DNA from 2 places in the Halomonas sp. DP8Y7-3 genome. Region 2 is predicted to be linked to the other one. Evidence: predicted binding sites of a transcription regulator. Region 2 holds the regulator's gene; the other holds the start of a gene.
What was found. Region 2 encodes FNR, which switches genes on or off when oxygen is low (the NO sensors DNR and NnrR bind a similar motif). Its sites were predicted from a motif close to TTGATNTANATCAA; they were not measured.

Region 1: the regulator FNR is predicted to act here: its motif matches at 3,161-3,174, upstream of ccoM (cytochrome c oxidase subunit CcoM).

Annotation. Positions count from the first base shown of each region.
Region 1 is NZ_JAHVIO010000014.1:183,173-188,302, reverse strand. It holds gene KUV86_RS15375 (SEC-C domain-containing protein) at 1-294, shown strand, start outside; gene KUV86_RS15370 (AmpG family muropeptide MFS transporter) at 404-1,759, opposite strand; gene rfaH (transcription/translation regulatory transformer protein RfaH) at 1,966-2,508, shown strand; gene KUV86_RS15360 (peptidylprolyl isomerase) at 2,534-3,040, shown strand; gene ccoM (cytochrome c oxidase subunit CcoM) at 3,237-3,350, shown strand; gene KUV86_RS15355 (proline--tRNA ligase) at 3,578-5,130, opposite strand, start outside.
Region 2 is NZ_JAHVIO010000009.1:265,531-270,660, reverse strand. It holds gene KUV86_RS10915 (heavy metal translocating P-type ATPase) at 1-2,283, shown strand, start outside; gene ccoS (cbb3-type cytochrome oxidase assembly protein CcoS) at 2,280-2,519, shown strand; gene KUV86_RS10905 (sulfite exporter TauE/SafE family protein) at 2,529-3,215, shown strand; gene fnr (fumarate/nitrate reduction transcriptional regulator Fnr) at 3,374-4,114, shown strand; gene ttcA (tRNA 2-thiocytidine(32) synthetase TtcA) at 4,394-5,130, opposite strand, start outside.

The sequences.
Region 1 (5,130 bases), on a different contig from region 2:
GAACAGGATGCGCCGCTGTTGGGCATGTACATGGGCCAGGTGCTGGCACTGTACCGACTGGGGCAGCTCGACGACGCGGCGGCCGCGTTGGAGAGTGCCAAGCGCCATAACAGCCATGCGGTCTCTCTGCTGTGCAGCGACAACCCCCAGCGCGCGGCGACGCCTCCCAATGGACAATTGGCAGAGCCTGGCACCCGTGCCGAAGCCTGGCAGTACCGCACCCTGATGCGTGACCAGTGGCGGACGACTCCAGGGGCGCTGGACTGGTTGCAGGAACGCGGTTCTCGCCGCTGAAGTGACCGCCCGGCGAGTGAACGTCAGTCGCACCTGCGCGTCTGACGTTCGCTACCGGTATCAGGCCTCGGCGCTGGAGGTCTCTTCCTTCACCTGGAGGCCTTTACCTTCACTTGGAGGCCTCTTCCTTCACATAGTGCCGTTTGATCCACAGCGCCATCGCCACCGCCGGAAGGCCAAGAAGCGAGGCCAGCACGAAGAAGCTGGGGTAGCCCCAACCCTCCACGACCAGTCCGCCAAAGCCTGACAGAAACTTGCCAGGCAAGGTCATCAGTGACGAGAACAGCGCATATTGAGTGGCCGTGTAAGCGCGAGACGTCAGGCTTGAAAGAAACGCCACGAACACCACGCTGGCCAGACCGTTGCTGAGGTTATCGCCCATGATAGTCAGCACCAACAACTCTTTCTGAGCGCCGCTCATGGCGAGCCAGGTGAACATCAGGTTGGTGAGCACGGTGGCGGCAGCCCCTATCACCAGGATGCGTCCGATGCCGAAGCGCACGACCAGGACCCCGCCGAGCAGTCCCCCCAGTAGGCTCATGACCACGCCAAACACCTTGGTCACGGTGGCGATGGTGTCCAGACTGAAGCCCAGGTCAACGTAGAGCGGATAGGCCATCGACGCCATCGCCAGGTCGCTGATGCGGTAGATGCCGATGAACACCAGCAGTCCCAGGGCGCCTAGCCCAAAGCGCGAGAAGAAATCCAGGAAAGGGCAGACCACCGAGCCGATCAGCCAGGCCCCGGTGCGCCTGAACCAGGCGGGTTGGCCTTGGCTGGCACGCAGGAAGCTCCTGACCCTGGGTTCTGCGCTGAGGCGCTGTGCCAGGGGCTTGCGGGGAGGCTCGGGGCGCAGCAGCACGGTGATCATGCCAATGGCGGTCAGTGCGGCCATGCACTGATAGGAAAGCTGCCAGGAGCCCAGATCGGCCAGGTACAAGGCTCCTGCGCCGGCCATGATCAGGCCACCGCGATAGCCAATGATGTAAGTCGAGGCCATGGCTGCCTGCACATCGTCTTCCGCTGACTCGATGCGAAAGGCGTCGATGGCGATGTCCTGGGTGGCGGAGCCGAAGGCGACCATCAGGGCGAACAGCGCCACGCTGCCAAGTTGCTGTGCAGGATCAAGCGTTGATAGGCCCACCAGTCCGGCCATCATCAGCGTCTGGCCGGCCAGCATCCAGCTGCGTCGCTGGCCCAGCCAGCGTGTCAGCAGAGGCAACCGAAAGGCGTCGACCACAGGCGCCCAGAAGAACTTTATCGAATACAGCAGTCCTATCCATGAGAAGAAGCCGATGGCTGCCACCTCGACGCCAGAGGTGCGCAGCCAAGTCGTCAGGGTGGAAAACACCAGCAGGAACGGAAGGCCGGCAGAGAAGCCCAGAAACAGCATGGCCAGTACAGGCGGCCGCAGATAGACGCCAAGGGCCTCGATCCAGCGGCGCATGGCCGAAGGGGTGGGCATGTGAAAGCCTCCTTGCATGATGGTCGGCGATCCGAATGGTAAAATGCGCTCAGTATCCCGGCGCTGCTCGGCGAATTGTTGCAAAGCCGCAGGGACGATACCAGCGGCGCGCGACAAGCCGCGTCGGTGGCGAGCCGGAAACTGAGACCAAGACAGGCCCCCAGGTCATATCCTTGTCCGCCTGGTGGGTGCCCGGAAGGAGTTACATGAGTCACAGCATCAACGAGACGGTCACTGGTGGCGATTCCACGCCGCGCTGGTACGTAATCCAGTGCAAGGGTGGAGAGTCCTTTCGCGCCGCTCAGCATCTGGCCAATCAGGGCTACGAACTCTTCCATCCGGTGCTTGAAGTGCAGAAGAAGCGCCGCAACAAGCTGACCTGGGTCGAAGAGCCACTGTTTCCTTACTACCTGTTTCTTCGCCTCGACCAGGTCGAAAGCAACTGGCGCCCCATTCGCTCGACCCGGGGGGTGTTGAAGATCGTCACCTTCGGCCTGTCGATGCCGGTACCGGTCAGCGACGAGCTGGTCGAGCTGTTGCGTCGGCACGGGCAGGAGAAGGACGAAGGTCCGGGGCAGCTGTATTTCCGCGCCGGCGAGAGCGTCGAAATCACCGACGGTCCGTTCAAGGACCTGAAGGCAGTGTTCGATAGCCACAAGGGGGAGGAGCGCGCCATCGTGCTGCTCAACATGCTGCATCGCCAACAGCGCCTTGAAATGCCTGTCGCCGCCTTGAAGCGTCAGGACTGAGACTTATCTCCGAAAGGAACGCATCATGATGATTGCCCCTCAGAAAGTGGCCCAGCTCCATTATGTGCTCAGCAATAGCCACGGTGAGGTGCTCGACGACTCGCGTCAGCGAGGCGAGCCACTGGAATACCTTCACGGCCACGACAACCTGATGGCGGGGCTCGAGCGAGTGCTCGAAGCGACCGAGCCGGGTTCTCGTGTCGATGTCACCCTGGCCCCTGATGAAGCATACGGACGCAGGGATGAGTCCCTGGTGCGTGAGGTGGGGCGTCAGGCGTTCCCCACGGCGGAATTGCGCCCTGGGATGTGTTTTCAGACCCCCGGCGATGCCGGTCCCCAGATCGTCACCGTGGTCGAGGTGAAGGACACCACGGTGGTGATCGACACCAATCACCCACTGGCGGGGCAGACCCTGCGCTATCAGGTCGAGGTGCTGGAGGTACGCGACGCGACCCGCGCGGAACTGGCGAAGGGGCACCCACTGCCCGCGGGTACCGAAGCCTCATCGGTGGAAGATCGCAAGGTGCTGTAGGCCGCTGGCTGACCACCGCTTGCGCTGTCCGCGATCGCCAGAAAAAGCCGCCCTTGGGCGGCTTTTCGCGTGAATGGACGACGGCTGATATGGCGGCGGGCGAATGTCGCACAGGGACCCTTGACTCAGGTCAGCACAATTCATCAGGAGGGCGGCTAAGCTTGAACCATCAACACAGCAAGGGGAGGGCAGGGCCATGTATCTCGATGATGCAGTGATCTTCGGTCTGGGGGCTGTCGCCCTTTCTGTGGTCTTCATGGCGGGCTGGATCGCCTTTGTCATTCGCGACAGTCATCGTCGCAAGCGATAGGTTCCGCTTAGACAGGTTGGGTGTCATGTGCACAGAACCCAGCCATTGACCAGCGTCAGGGGAGGGGGAGTCATCCCCCTTTTTCAACCGGCCCTTCGGGGCCGGTTTTTTTTATCTGCAGGAGTCACAGCACGGCATGAGCAGCCCTGCGGCTGTCGCGTCGCCGCCAGGTCAGACCTGTACCAACGGCCCGGACGCCTCAGCGCCCGGGACCGTTGAGGGCCCTGTTACAGGGCGATGCGCTGCTTGAGGAAGTCGACGATGGCGTCGGCGGGCACCATGGTGGCGTCACTGTCGCGGCGCCCCTTGTACTCAAGCTCGCCCTTGTCCAGGCTACGGTCTCCCACCACCAGGCGATGGGGAAGGCCCATCAGCTCCTGGTCGGCAAAGCGCACGCCGGGACGCAGATCACGATCATCCAGCAGCACGTCGAAGCCTGCCGCGGTGAGCTCGTCATGCAGGCGATCGGCCGTTTCGCGCACGCGCTGGGACTTGTGTGCGTTCATCGGCACAATGGCCACATGGAAGGGGGCGATCGCATCGGGCCAGATGATGCCGTTGTCGTCGTGGTTCTGCTCGATGGCAGAAGCCACCACCCGGGTCACACCAATGCCGTAGCAGCCCATCCACGGGTGGATGGCACGACCTTCGTCACCGAGCACGGTGGCATTCATGGCTTCGCTGTACTTGCGGCCCAGCTGGAACACGTGACCGACCTCGATACCGCGCTTGATCGACAGTACCCCCTTGCCGTCCGGCGAGGGGTCGCCTTCGACCACATTGCGGATGTCGGCCACCTGGGGCAGCGCCACATCACGCTCCCAGTTGATGCCGAAGTAGTGCTTGCCGTCGACGTTGGCGCCGGCGCCGAAGTCGCTCATCAGCGCGACGCTGCGGTCGATCACGATCGGCATGTCGAGTCCCACCGGTCCCAGTGAGCCAGGCCCTGCGCCAACTGCAGCACGGATCTCTTCTTCGCTTGCCATGGTCAGCGGGGTGGCCACCTGCTCCAGATGCTCGGCCTTGACCTCGTTGAGCTCGTGGTCGCCGCGCACCAGCAGCGCCACCAGACCGCCTTCGCTGCCCTTGACCATCAGTGTCTTGATGGTCTTTTCGATGGCAAGGCCATGCTGTTCCACCAGGGTGGCGATGGTCTTGGCGTTGGGGGTGTCGACCAGGCGTAGCTCCTCGCTGGGCGCTGCACGGCTGGCGTCACTGCCCAGCGGCGCCGGCAGCGCTTCAGCCTTCTCCATGTTGGCGGCGTAGCTGGACTCGGTGGAGAACACGATGTCGTCTTCGCCGGAGTCGGCCAGTACATGGAACTCGTGGGAGCCGGTGCCACCGATGGAGCCGTTGTCGGCGATCACCGGACGGAAGTCGAGACCCAACCGCGTGAAGATGCGCACATAGGCGTCATACATCTTCTGGTAGGTATCCTTGAGGGACGCCTCGTCCTGATGGAAAGAGTAGGCGTCCTTCATGATGAACTCGCGCGAGCGCATGACCCCGAAGCGCGGACGAATCTCGTCACGGAACTTGGTCTGAATCTGGTAGAAGTTGGCTGGCAGCTGCTTGTAGCTGGCAATTTCCTTGCGCACCAGGTCGGTAATGACTTCTTCATGGGTCGGGCCGACACAGTAGTCGCGCTGGTGCCGGTCCTTGAGGCGCAGCAGCTCAGGTCCATACTGCTCCCAGCGGCCAGACTCCTGCCACAGCTCAGCAGGCTGTACGGCGGGCATCAGCAGCTCCTGGGCGCCGGCGCGATCCATTTCCTCGCGCA
Region 2 (5,130 bases):
CGCACCGCCATGCCTGAGCGCCCCTCGGCCACGCCCGCGGACGCCGAACGCTACCAGGTCTTCGATGACCCCGGCCTGCAAGCCCGATTCGTGCGCCAGCGCGACGGGCATCAGGTCGCCACCCTGGCGGTGGACGGTATCACCTGCGCCGCCTGCGCCTGGCTCATCGAGCATCGCCTGAACGCTCTCGATGGTCTGGCCAGCAGCGCCGTCAATCTGTCGCAACATCGCCTGCAGGTGAGCTGGGACCCGAGTCAGCTGACGCTGTCACGCATTCTTGCCGAGATGGCGGCCATCGGTTACCCCTCGCAACCCTACGAACCCGACCAGGCTCAACTGCGCCTCAAGCACCAGTCGCGCCAGATGGTTCGCCGCTTGATAGTGGCAGCGGTAGGCATGATGCAGGTGCTGATGTTCTCGATCCCCCATTACGTCGACAGCGGGGACCTCAGCGCTGATTTCGACCAGCTGTTTGCCTGGCTATCACTGGCGCTGACGACGCCTGTCGTGCTGTATGCCGCTCAACCGTTCTTCCTGGGCGCCTTGCGGGACGTACGCTCGCGCATACTCGGCATGGATGTTCCCGTCTCCCTGGCCATCGGTGGCGCCTACCTGGCGAGCTGCTGGTCGGTGGTCAGCCAATCGGGAGATCGCTACTTCGATTCGGTCAGCATGTTCACCTTCTTCCTGCTGTTCGGTCGCTATCTGGAATCCCGCGCCCGCGCCCACTACGGGCGCCAGGGCAACGTTCTGGCCAGCGCCTTGCCCAGCGCTGCAGTGCGCGTCGAGGCCAATGGCGACGAACGGGTCATTCCCGCCAGCAAGCTCGAACCGGGTGATCGCGTGCGCGTCAGTCCTGGCTCACTGATTCCGGCTGACGGCGTCCTGACATCAGGCGTGGCACAGATCGACGAATCGCTGCTGACCGGTGAGTCGCTGCCCTCACTACGACGACAGGGCGATATCGTTCACGCTGGCACGCTGTGCATCGACAGCCCGGTGGAGCTCGACGTCCTGCGTGTCGGTGACGCGACCCGCGCAGCGGGCATCCTTGACCTTACCGACCGAGCCTTTGCCCATCGCCCGCGTATCGCCAAGGTGGCAGAGCAGGTGTCTCACCGCTTTGTCCTGAATCTGCTGATCATCACCACGCTGGTCGCCATGGCCTGGTGGTGGATCGACCCCAGTCGTAGCCTGTGGGTCACCCTGTCGGTGCTTGTCGTCACCTGTCCCTGCGCCTTGGCACTGGCCACGCCTACCGCCTTGACCGTCGCCCACGGGCGTCTGCGTCGCGCCGGCGTGCTGGTCGCTCGCGCCGATGCGCTGGAAACCCTGGCCCGCCTCGACCGCATCATCTTTGACAAGACCGGCACCCTGACTCGAGGCCAGCTGCGCCTGGCCGAGCACCGACGCCTCACGGCAGACTGCCTTGCAGGCATCGACCCTCGTCAGCTGGCCGCAGCGCTGGAAGTCGGCTCGGAGCACCCGGTCGCTCATGCCTTCCGGCCCTGGCGCGACGCCCGAGTCACGGCCAGCGACATTCGCAACGTCCCCGGTCAGGGTGTCGAAGGTTACCTGGCTGGGCAGTGTTGGCGCCTTGGACGCCCGGACTTTGCCCTGACCAGCCAGCCCCCCCTCGACGTACCAGGCGACGGCCTGTGGCTGCTGCTGGCATGCGAGGGGCAGGCTGTCGCCTGGTTCCAGCTACACGACCAGCCCCGCACAGACGCCGCCATGACCCTTGCGGCTATCCGCGAAGCGGGTATCGAGATCGAGATCCTGTCCGGCGATCGCCCCGGCAACGTTCAGCCACTGGCCGATCAGCTGGGGGTAGCGCAGTGGCACGGCAACGCCAGTCCCGAGGACAAGCTCACATTGGTCCGCAAGCGTCAGCAAGCGGGAGAGGTCGTTGCCATGGTGGGAGATGGCATCAACGATGTGCCCGTTCTGGCCGGGGCGGACCTCGCCATTGCCGTTGCTGGCGCCAGTGACCTGACCCGCACTCGCGCCGACCTGATCTTGCTCGGCGAGCCGCTGGAGCGTATCGTCCAGGCTATCCATAGCGCACGCCAGACGCGCCGCATCATTCGCCAGAACCTCGCCTGGTCAGTGCTCTACAACGTCGTCGCGCTGCCCGCCGCCGCGCTGGGCTTCGTGCCTCCGTGGCTCGCCGCCATCGGCATGTCGATCAGCTCGCTGCTGGTCATAGGCAATGCCCTTCGCCTGCGACGCGCGGCGCCGCCATCATCCTCACGTCTTGCCGTAGCGGCACATGCTCAATGAACATTCTCTATCTGTTGATACCGCTGTCGCTGATCCTGTTGAGTCTGGCGGTATGGGCGTTTTTCTGGGCGGTTCGCAACGATCAATTCGACGATCTGGAGGGGCCTGCCTATCGCATCCTGTTCGAGGACGAAGACCCGCCGACACCGAACCCATCCAGAAAGCCGGCAAGAGAGACGCCGGTCGATGACGCAGCAGCCGACGAGCATGATTCCACGCCACCCCCTGGATCCTGAGCAGAACGCATGAACCCAGTAGGTCTAGACCTGCCGCCCGCGATGGCGGCGTTTGTCTTCGGGCTGCTTGGCGGAGCACATTGCATCGGCATGTGCGGCGGTATAATGAGTGCCCTGACCTTTGCCATTCCCCCGAGCATGCGCCACCCTATTCGTGTAGGAATTTTACTACTCGGCTACAACTCGGGGCGTCTGTTCAGCTACTGCCTGGCAGGCGCTATGGTCGCAAGCCTAGGCTCTGTGGTGGCGCTGGCACCGGGCATGCGGGACCTGCTGCAGGTGGTTGCCAGCCTGATGCTGATCACGATGGCGCTTTACATTGCCAACCTGTGGAAAGGGCTACGCTGGCTGGAGGCATTGGGCCAGCGCCTGTGGAGGTACCTGGAGCCAGCAGGACGTCGCCTGTTGCCAGTGGTCAAGCTACCTCAGGCGATTGCACTCGGGGCCATCTGGGGCTGGCTGCCCTGTGGCCTGGTGTATTCCATGCTGGCATGGAGCATGGCCATCGCAGACCCTGCCCGTGGAGCACTACTCATGCTCTGCTTTGGCCTGGGAACGCTACCGGCACTAGTGACAACAGGGATTGCTGCACGCCAACTGCAGAGTTTGCTGGCACACCCTGCCACTCGATTTATGGCAGCGGGCATGATTGTCGGTTTAGCTGTATGGAATATCCTACAAATTGTAGGAAATTGACGACCATCATATCGCCGCCAGATTATTGAGGCAAAAGAGGTATATGCACCTTTGGCCCAATATCTGCGTGTAGAATAGCGACAATAGCATGCAGCTAGGGCAAGCCAGTTTCCTACATGCCCTGCTCATCATGAACCCCAGACCCACAGGAGCTGCGAATGAGTCCATCGGCCCAAGATCGACGGCGCCCCATGCTACATGAGACTCGTTGCGAGTCCTGCAGCTTGAGTTCCCTGTGCCTTCCGTTGTCGCTGGAGACCGCTGACCTCGAGCGCTTCGATTCCATTATCCGTCGTCACCCTCCGATCAAGAAGGGCACTCGGCTGGTCGAGCAGGGAGATCGCTTCACGAGCGTCTTCGCGGTTCGCTCCGGTAGTCTCAAGCAGATCACCACCGAGGGTAGTGGCGAAGCGCAGCTGACCAACTTCTTCTTGCCCAGTGAACTGGTCGGCCTGGATGGCATCGACGACGGCAGATACCCCGGCAGCGTGGTGGCACTCGAGACCACGACCGTATGTGAGATTCCCTTCGATCGCCTTGACGCCCTGACCCAGACGCTGCCGGAACTACGCGCGCAACTGTTCCGCACCCTCAGCAAGGAGCTGCGCGAAGATCGCCGCATGATGCAGCTGCTGTCGCGCAAGACCGCTGACCAACGACTGGCCTGCTTCTTCCTCGGTCTGTCCGACCGTTTCCGACGTCGCGGCTACTCGCCGTTCAGCTTCCGCCTGTCCATGTCCCGGGCAGATATCGGCAACCACCTGGGACTTGCCGTCGAAACGGTCAGCCGCATTCTGGGGCGCTTTCAACAGCAGGACCTGGTGGCGGTCTCTGGACGGGAGGTCAATATCCTGGACCTCGCCTCACTGTCGAACCTGGCTGACACCGACGCCAGCTGATCCCGCGGCGCTGACAGGGCCTGCGGCCGACAGCGACCGATAGACGTCGTGCCACGCCCCAAGCCCAGCCCCCCTAGGTAGGGCGACGATATACCGGCTCCATCAACAAAAGAGGCCGCATCCCAGGATGCGGCCTCTTGCTATCTTATCGGGACGAGCGTTCAGACATTGAAGAGGGCCACTGCGTGATGTGGCCCTAGCTCGCTTCACGCTTCAGCAGTGCCTTTTCAGCAAGGCATGTTCAGCAGAGGCTCTTCAGCAGGGCGTGTTCAGGCGAGCTTAGTCGGCATCAACGATATCAATACGCCGAGCCTGGCGATGCGCCTGCTCGGCCTCCAGCCCTTCAAAGTCGAACAGCTCGCGGTCCGCCAGCTGCGAGGGTGCCACGTTGGTCACGGCCTTGAACATGCTCTCCAGGCGCCCAGGGTGCTTGGCCTCCCACTCTGCCAGCATTTCCTTCACCACCTGGCGCTGCAGGTTGGGCTGCGAACCGCAGAGATTGCAGGGAATGATCGGAAAGGCCATGGCATCGCTGTAGGCCTGGATGTCCGCCTCGCGGCAGTACGCCAGCGGCCGGATGACAATGTTCTTGCCATCATCGGACAGCAGCTTGGGCGGCATGGCCTTGAGACTTCCTCCGAAGAACATGTTGAGGAACAGCGTCTCGAGAATATCCTCGCGGTGGTGTCCCAGGGCAATCTTGGTCGCACCGATCTCTTCCGCAAAACCGTACAGCGACCCTCGGCGCAGTCGCGAGCACAGCGCGCAGGTGGTCTTGCCCTCGGGGGTCTTTTCCTTCACCACCGAGTAGGTGTCACGCTCGAGGATGTGGTAGTCCACGCCAATGCTGTCCAGGTAGTCCGGTAGCACGTGCTCGGGAAAGCCGGGCTGCTTCTGGTCGAGGTTGACCGCCACCAGGGAGAAGTTCACCGGCGCATTGCGCTGCAGGCTGCGAAGAATCTCGAGCATGGTGTAGCTGTCCTTGCCGCCGGACAGGCATACCATGACCTTGTCGC